Regions from separate parts of the Streptomyces fagopyri genome, predicted to be linked through region 1. Evidence: riboswitches for the same ligand, from Rfam matches in the RefSeq annotation. Region 1 holds a riboswitch; the other holds the start of a gene.
What was found. Region 1 has a riboswitch for glycine ahead of gcvP (aminomethyl-transferring glycine dehydrogenase). Riboswitches for the same ligand answer to the same signal wherever they lie in the genome.

Region 1 (4,412 bases):
CGCCGCCGCCGTGCGGGATGCAGAACGTCTTGTGCAGGTTCAGGTGGGAGACGTCACCGCCGAAGTGGCCCGGCTTGGCGAGGCCCACCAGCGCGTTGAGGTTGGCGCCGTCGACGTACACCTGCCCGCCCGCCTCGTGCACCTGGGCGCAGATGTCGGCGACGTGCTCCTCGAACACACCGTGCGTCGAGGGGTACGTGATCATCAGCACGGACAGCTCGTCACGGTGCTGCTCGATCTTGGCACGCAGGTCCGTGATGTCGACCTCGCCGTCCTCGGCGGTCTTCACGACGACGACCTTCATGCCGGCCATCACGGCGCTCGCGGCGTTCGTGCCGTGCGCCGAGGACGGGATCAGGCAGACCGTGCGCTGCTCGTCGCCGTTGGCCCGGTGGTAGCCGCGGACGGCGAGCAGACCGGCCAGCTCGCCCTGCGAACCGGCGTTGGGCTGCAACGACACCTTGTCGTACCCGGTGACCTCGGCGAGCCGCGTCTCCAGCTCCTCGATGAGCGTGAGATAGCCGCCCGCCTGCTCGGCGGGTACGAACGGGTGCAGCTGGCCGAACTCGGGCCAGGTGACCGGCTCCATCTCGGTGGTCGCGTTGAGCTTCATGGTGCAGGAGCCCAGCGGGATCATGCCGCGGTCCAGCGCGTAGTCGCGGTCGGAGAGCCTGCGCAGGTAGCGCAGCATCGCCGTCTCGGAACGGTACTGGTGGAACACCGGGTGCGTGAGGTAGTCGTCGGTGCGCAGCCGCGCCGCGGGAAGCGTGTCCTCGGTGAGCGCGTCCAGCGCCTCGATGTCGCCCTCGACTCCGAACGCGGTCCACACGGCGGCCAGTTGCCTGCGCGCGGTGGTCTCGTCACAGGCGATCGACACGTGGTCGGCGTCGACCAGGTGGAGGTTGACGCCCTGGTCGCGCGCGCCGGTCACGATCTCGGCGGCCCGGCCCGGCACCCGGACGGTCAGGGTGTCGAAGTACGCGCCGTGCACGACCTCGACGCCGCCGGCCTTCAGCCCCTCGGCGAGGAGGGTGGCGTAGCGGTGGGTGCGACGGGCGATCGTCCTCAGTCCGTCCGGCCCGTGGTAGACCGCGTACATGCCCGCCATCACGGCGAGCAGCACCTGAGCGGTGCAGATGTTGCTGGTCGCCTTCTCACGGCGGATGTGCTGCTCACGCGTCTGCAGGGCGAGCCGGTACGCCTTGTGTCCGTCCGCGTCGACGGAGACGCCGACCAGTCGGCCGGGCAGGCTGCGCGCGAACTTCTCGCGCACCGCCATGTATCCGGCGTGCGGACCGCCGAAGCCCATCGGGACGCCGAACCGCTGCGTCGTGCCGACCGCGATGTCGGCGCCGAGCTCGCCGGGCGAGGTGAGCAGGGTCAGCGCGAGCAGGTCGGCGGCCACGGTGACGACCGCGCCGAGCTCGTGCGCCTGCTCGATGACGGGCTTGAGGTCGCGTACGGCACCGGAGGCGCCCGGGTACTGGATGAGCACACCGTTGATCTCGCGCTCGGCGATCGCGGCCGGGATGCCCTCGCTCAGGTCGGCGACGACCACCTCGACGCCGGTGGGCTCGGCGCGGGTCTCGATGACGGCGACGGTCTGCGGCAGGGCGTCCGCGTCGATCAGGAAGAGGCCCTTCTTGTTCTTGCCCATGCGCCGGGACAGCGCCATCGCCTCGGCGGCCGCGGTGCCCTCGTCCAGCAGCGAGGCGCCGGAGGTGGGCAGGCCCGTCAGCTCGGCGACCACGGTCTGGAAGTTGAGCAGCGCCTCCAGGCGGCCCTGCGAGATCTCCGGCTGGTACGGCGTGTACGCGGTGTACCAGGCCGGGTTCTCCATGACGTTGCGCAGGATCACCGGCGGCGTGAAGGTGCCGTAGTAACCGAGGCCGATCATCGAGTCGAGGACCTGGTTGCGGTCCGCGAGGGAGCGCAGCTCGGCCAGGACCTCGGCCTCGGTGCGCGCGCCCGGGAGATCCAGCGCCTCGGCGTTCTTGATCACGTCCGGCACGGCGGCGGCCGTCAGCTCGTCCAGCGAGCCGTACCCGACCTGCGCGAGCATCTTGGCCCGCGCTTCCGGGGCGGGCCCGATGTGGCGCTGCTCGAAGGGGATGCCCTGTTCGAGCTCGGAGAGCGGAATGCGGTGGGCGGTCATTGCGGAGGCCTCCTGGTCACACACGACCTTCGAGGGGCACCACGGCGTAGGTGCCCCGACGGCCTCCCCCTCTGTCATCTCGACCTGAGAGCTTCACCGGACCGCCGACCCGCTGCGACCCGGCTTTCACCGTCGGTGAGAGCGGAAGCCATCGGCCCCCGCCCTGCTTTCCAGAGTGACCTCGTCCGTGCGGTACGTGAGCCTGAGAGATTCCGGGGAGGATTTGCTCCTTCGGCGCCTCCGATGGTGTCTGGAGGACTCTCCCGCACGGGGTCAGCAGCCGCTTGCCAGCGTACCAGCGAGAACAACGCACGAGCTTTCGAGTGGCCACCGTCACGAATGTGCTCTTTCGTAGTGCCTACGGATGAGTTGCAATCGACTGGAGGGCCCGTGCAGACCGACATCGATCCGCGCAACCTGATCGGCCGCAAGGCGCTCGACCGCAACGGCGCCAAGATCGGCACGGTCGACGAGGTCTATCTGGACGACGCGACCGGCATACCGGAGTGGGCCGCCATACGTACGGGCCTGTTCAGCAGGGACGCCTTCGTGCCCCTGGAGCCCAGCGAACTCGTCGAGGGCAGTCTGCGGGTCCCCTTCGAACGCGCCCTGATCAAGGACGCCCCCGACTTCGGCGTGGGCCGCCACCTCTCTCCCGAGCAGGAACTCCAGCTCTACCACCACTACGGTCTCGACGTGACGCCTCCGGCCCTCCCGCCGGACCACGACTTCGGCCGTCTGGCGGGAACGGACGAGACCTGAGACACCCCTTCGGACCGCTGAGCCGCGTCCGAAGTACGGCGGGCCGCGCGACTCGCCGGTCGGCCGGCCAGTGACGGCGGGCGACGCCCGGCCCGATTCCCGGCGGTCGCCCCAGCCCGTCCCGGCGGTCGCCCCACCGGCGCCCCAGCCCGTCCTGGCAGTCGGCCCGTCCCGGCGGCCGAGCCGAACGGGCTCAAGCCCTCCCGGGCGTACCGGCGCACACACCGGACGAGTCCTCGGGTCTTCGTCGCACCAACGGCAGCGGATCCGCCGGTTCCAGGGCCGCGTCGTCGGTGCGGAACGTCCGCACCCGCCCCGGTCGCGAGTCCGGCGTCTCGAATCGCACGGTCACCCTTCCCAGCCCGCTGCCCTGCACCCAGCCGTGCCCGTACTCGGCATGGTGCACGTCGTGCCCCGCGGGCCAGCGCCGCTCGGCCGCCGTCACCTGCTCGGCCGCAGGGTCCTCCGCCGCGGCCTCGTCGGGATGCTCCTGCGCCGCCGTCTCCTCCTCGGCGGCCCTGGCCTGCGCCTGCGCCTGGGCCTGGGCCTGGGCGAAGAGGTCCTCCTGCGTGTAGTCGGCGAGCCCTGACACCCCGACGCCCAGCAGACGTACGCCTCCCGTCGTGTCCACCGCCTCCAGGAGCCGGCCCGCCGCCTCCCGTACGACGGCGGGGTCGTCCGTGGGTCCCCGGAGCGTCTCGGACCGGGTCAGCGTCGAGAAGTCGTACCTGCGCACCTTGAGCACGATGGTCCGTCCCGACAGGCCGGCCCCGCGCAGCCGCTGCACACACCGGTCGGCCAGCCGCTGCACCTCGAGCCCGACCCGCACCCGGTCATGGATGTCCACGTCGTAGGTGTCCTCGACCGACACGGACTTCGTCTCCCGCTCGGCCACCACGGGCCGCTCGTCGCGCGCCAGCGCCATCGCGTACAGCGCGTGCCCGTGAGCCTTGCCGAGCAGCCGTACGAGCTCGTCCTCGCCCGCCTCGGCGATCTCGTCGACGGTGGTGATCCCGCCCCGTCGCAGATGGTCCCCGGTGGCGGGCCCCACGCCCGGCAGGGTCCGCACCGGCATCGGCCCGAGCAGCGCCCGCTCCGTGCCCGGCTCGATCACCACCAGGCCGTCGGGCTTGGCCTGCTCGGAGGCGATCTTGGCGAGCATCTTGGAGGCCGCGAGCCCCACGGATCCCGTCAGGCCCGTGACAGCCCTGATGTCCGCGCGCAGCTTCGCCCCCGCCAGCCGCGCCGAGGCGTCGTCCCAGGCGGTTCCCCCGGCCTCCAGATCGACGAACGCCTCGTCCAGGCTCAGCGGCTCCACCAGGGGGGACAGGGTCCGCAGCAGACCCATCACCTGGTCACTGATCTCCCGGTAGAGCCCGAAACGCGGCACGAGATACGCGGCGTTCGGCGCGAGCCTGCGCGCCTGGGCCATCGGCATCGCCGAGTGCACCCCGAAGACGCGGGCCTCGTAGGAGGCGGTGGCGACCACGCCGCG
Region 2 (4,412 bases), 4.5 Mb from region 1:
AAATCACGATGAACTCACCCATTACGCCAGCGACACCGGTGGCCCGGGTGCGTCGACACCTCGACCACACCCCGACCGAGCCATGAAACCAGCTTAAGCGGCGATCCTGACAGCGACTTGACGCATGGCGCGGGAGGGGCCACCGCGTCAGTAGCCCTGCCGGTAGAACGGGCGCACGTTCACGCGCATCCACTCCCCCACCGGGTCCTGCGCGACGTCCAGGAACACCATGTTCACCGGCCGGTCCACCGGCACCCGGCCGAGGGCCCGGCCCAGCGCGTCCAGCGGAGGCGCCGTGGCGTCGCCCTCCCAGCCCGCCAGTTCGACCCCGATGAACATCACGGGGTCGTCGCCCTCGATGCTGGCCAGGCAGCGGCGCGCGGTCAGCACCACACCGGTCGCCGCGAACTCGCCCGAGGCCGCGGCCAGGAAGTCCACCGGCTCGTCCTGCCAGTCGGGTTCGAAGAGTTTCACCCGGCCGCCGCTCGCGGGACCGTCCAGCGGGGTGCGTCCGGCACGGCACAGCTCGGCGACCGCGAGGGGCGGCAGCGGTACGCCCACCACACCGCCCGGGTTGATCGCGACGCCGACCTGCGGGGGCAGCCCGCGCGCGAACTCGACGGCGGGCGCGATGGTGAACGACAGATGGCTCCCGACGACCTGGCGGAACTGCTCCTCGGAGCTGAAGACCGGTACGTACGCCTGGCCGTCGATCTCCAGGGTGGGCAGGTCGAGGGGGCCCGCGTGCGGTCCGCCGCCGTTGGGCAGCGGCACCCAGACGAAGCTGCGGCCGAGGACCTCGACGATGCGGCCGCCCGCCGAGGGCACTCCGAGCGACGCGGAGAGCACCTCCTCCAGTTCGTTGCCCGGCCAGCCGCCGTGCGGGTGGGGGTGCGGGTGCGCTGGTGCCGGGAAGTCGGGGAAGTCCATCTGTCTACCGCCTGCTGTGAACCGCTGATCCGGTGTTCCGGTGTCCTGGTGTGCTGTTCTGGTCTGCTGCTCGGGTGCTCCGCTGTGGTGCTCCGGCTGGAAAGGTTAGTGGGCGCCTACGACCCTCTCGTACGACGATGTCCCGTTCTCCGGTACGAGCTCGCGTACGGCCTTCGTCCGACCGGCTCCGCGCTCCCGTGCGACGGGCTCCGGCACGACGGGTTCCCGTGCGGCGCGTGCCCCGGTGACCGGCCCCGCACCCTCCCAGCCGTCGGATCAGCCGTCGAAGTCGATCCGGCGCAGCACGTCCGCGGCGGTGCGGTCGAGGAGCACCGCCGAGCCGCAGCCCTCCGGCAGTTCGCCCCGCTCGACGGAGCGCAGCAGCCGGCTCAGCGCGCCCCGGTGCCGCGCGAACGCGTACCGCGAGACGCCCCTGCCGCGCTCACGCTGACCCTCCAGCGCCGTGCCCGCGGTGACGTCGAGGAGCAGGAGGTGGAGTGTGCCGCCGCGGCGGCGGGCCTCCCGGGCGAGCCAGCGGCGCACCCACGCCTGGGTACCGCAGTCGTGGACGACGACGCCGGCGCCGGAGCGCAGCGTGCGGCGCAGGCCCGCGTAGTGCGCGAGGCGGACGAGGGGGCGGTAGACCGCGTACGGGAGCCGGCGCGCCAGCCGGCCGTCCCAGCGGTCGCGGGTGTCCTGGGAGTCCACGCGCCGGCCGGCGACCGCGCGGCGCATCAGGGTCGACTTGCCGCTGCCCGGCAGTCCGGTGACCACCACGAGGTCCGCCGTGCCGAAGTACAGACCGTGCGGGCTGTGTCCCGCGCGCTCCCTGAGGTCGCGCACGACGGCCGCCGGAAGCGTGCCGCACCCCTCCCGGACCGGGGTACTCGGCTGCTGCGGCAGCGCGAGGGCCGAGGTCGTCGCGTACGCCCTGGTCCTGTTCACCGTGATCGTCCTCCCCTTGGGTCTGGAGTCCCATCCCCGTCGAGTGTAAAGAGAAGGTAATGCGCGGCGCTTCCTGTTTCCGTGTTCGGACTGCCACAGCCCGGTTACAGATGCGGACTGCCGTCATCGGACGGCGCGTGCAATGATGTGCCCGCCAACTGCATACCGGCCGCTTGAATCCGCGCGGGAGAGTTCCCAGTGACGTGCACGCATCCGTGTGACGTACGTTCTGCTGGGACGCCGAAGGAGCAAGTCCCTCCCTTGAATCTCTCAGGCCCCGTTACCGCGCGGGCGAGGCACATCTGAAAAGCGGGCCGCTCACCGGTGGCTCCACCCAAGGTGCAAGTCATGACCTCCGTTCGCGGGGTCGTGATGAACCTCTCAGGTTCCGATGACAGATGGGGAGGAACGACCTCGCCGTCATGCCTTGGGAGCCCCACCGATGAGCAGTAACGCACCCCGTCGTACCGCGCTCGATGCCCTGCATCGCTCGCTGGGCGCGACGATGACCGACTTCGCGGGCTGGGACATGCCCCTGCGGTACGGCTCCGAGCGCGACGAGCACGTCGCCGTCCGCACCCGGGCCGGTCTCTTCGACCTCTCGCACATGGGCGAGATCACGGTCACCGGCCCGCAGGCGGCCGCGCTCCTGAACCACGCGCTGGTCGGCAACATCGCCTCCGTCGGCGTGGGCCGTGCCCGCTACACCATGATCTGCCGTGCGGACGGCGGCATCCTCGACGACCTGATCGTGTACCGGCTGGCCGAGACCGAGTACATGGTCGTCGCCAACGCCTCCAACGCCGAGGTCGTCCTCGGCGCGCTGACCGAGCGCGCCGGCGGTTTCGACGCCGAGGTCCGCGACGACCGGGACGCGTACGCGCTGCTCGCCGTGCAGGGCCCCGAGTCCCCCGGCATCCTCAAGTCGCTCACCGACGCCGACCTCGACGGCCTGAAGTACTACGCCGGTCTGCCCGGCACGGTCGCGGGCGTCCCGGCGCTGATCGCGCGCACCGGCTACACGGGCGAGGACGGTTTCGAGCTCTTCGTGGCCCCGTCCGACGCCGAGAAGCTGTGGCAGGCGCTGACCGAGGCGGGCGCGCCGGCCGGGCTGGTCCCGTGCGGTCTGTCCTGCCGCGACACACTGCGCCTGGAGGCGGGCATGCCGCTGTACGGGCACGAGCTGACCACCTCGCTCACCCCCTTCGACGCGGGGCTCGGGCGCGTCGTGAAGTTCGAGAAGGAGGGCGACTTCGTGGGCCGCGAGGCCCTGGAGGCCGCCGCCGAACGCGCCGCCGCGAACCCCCCGCGGGTGCTCGTCGGGCTCGTCGCCGAGGGCCGCCGGGTGCCGCGCGCCGGGTTCGCCGTGGTCACGGGCGGCACGGTCGTCGGCGAGGTCACCTCCGGCGCTCCCTCCCCGACGCTGGGCCGGCCGATCGCGATGGCCTACGTCGACGCCGCGCACGCCGCACCGGGCACCCCCGGGGTCGGCGTGGACATCCGGGGCAGTCACGAACCGTACGAGGTCGTGGCGCTGCCGTTCTACAAGCGCCAGAAGTAGGTCCACCGGGGCTCGGGCGCGTCGACGTGACGTACCCCGTCGCGCCCTGTCCCCTTTCCGTTGTCCGTCCCTGCCCTTCCCTCGTCCTTCCCTTGTCCCAGGACACCCGACACCCCGTCCGTACCCGTGCATCAGCACTCCCCCGCGTACAGGAGAATTCAGGCCATGAGCAACCCCCAGCAGCTGCGCTACAGCAAGGAGCACGAGTGGCTGTCGGTCGCCGAGGACGGCGTCTCGACGGTCGGCATCACCGAGTTCGCGGCCAACGCGCTCGGCGATGTCGTCTACGCCCAGCTTCCGGAGGTCGGTGACACGGTGACCGCGGGCGAGTCCTGCGGCGAGCTGGAGTCGACCAAGTCGGTCAGTGACCTGTACGCGCCGGTCACCGGCGAGATCGTGGAGGCCAACCAGGACGTGGTGGACGACCCGTCGCTGGTGAACTCCGCCCCCTTCGAGGGCGGCTGGCTGTTCAAGGTACGCGTCACGGGCGAGCCGGACGACCTGATGTCCGCCGACGAGTACACCGCCTTCACCGCCGGCTGAGGAGTCACCGCATGTCGCTTCTGAACACGCCCCTTCACGAGCTGGACCCGGACGTCGCGGCCGCCGTCGACGCCGAGCTGCACCGCCAGCAGTCCACCCTGGAGATGATCGCCTCGGAGAACTTCGCTCCGGTCGCGGTCATGGAGGCCCAGGGCTCGGTCCTGACCAACAAGTACGCCGAGGGCTACCCGGGCCGCCGCTACTACGGCGGCTGCGAGCACGTCGACGTCGTCGAGCAGATCGCCATCGACCGCGTCAAGGCGCTGTTCGGCGCCGAGCACGCGAACGTGCAGCCGCACTCGGGCGCCCAGGCCAACGCGGCCGCGATGTTCGCGCTGCTCAAGCCGGGCGACACGATCATGGGCCTGAACCTCGCGCACGGCGGGCACCTGACCCACGGCATGAAGATCAACTTTTCCGGCAAGCTCTACAA

Region 2: another riboswitch for glycine. It lies ahead of gcvT (glycine cleavage system aminomethyltransferase GcvT); the one in region 1 lies ahead of gcvP (aminomethyl-transferring glycine dehydrogenase).

Annotation. Positions count from the first base shown of each region.
Region 1 covers NZ_CP045643.1:7,688,248-7,692,659, reverse strand. Annotated here, with positions in the region: gene gcvP (aminomethyl-transferring glycine dehydrogenase) at 1-2,155, opposite strand, end outside; glycine riboswitch at 2,336-2,431, opposite strand; gene GFH48_RS33260 (PRC-barrel domain-containing protein) at 2,546-2,917, shown strand; gene GFH48_RS33255 (DNA polymerase IV) at 3,111-4,412, opposite strand, start outside.
Region 2 covers NZ_CP045643.1:3,153,838-3,158,249, forward strand. Annotated here, with positions in the region: gene GFH48_RS13390 (enhanced serine sensitivity protein SseB) at 148-930, opposite strand; gene GFH48_RS13395 (AAA family ATPase) at 1,207-1,881, opposite strand; glycine riboswitch at 2,050-2,171, shown strand; glycine riboswitch at 2,172-2,283, shown strand; gene gcvT (glycine cleavage system aminomethyltransferase GcvT) at 2,318-3,436, shown strand; gene gcvH (glycine cleavage system protein GcvH) at 3,602-3,979, shown strand; gene glyA (serine hydroxymethyltransferase) at 3,991-4,412, shown strand, end outside.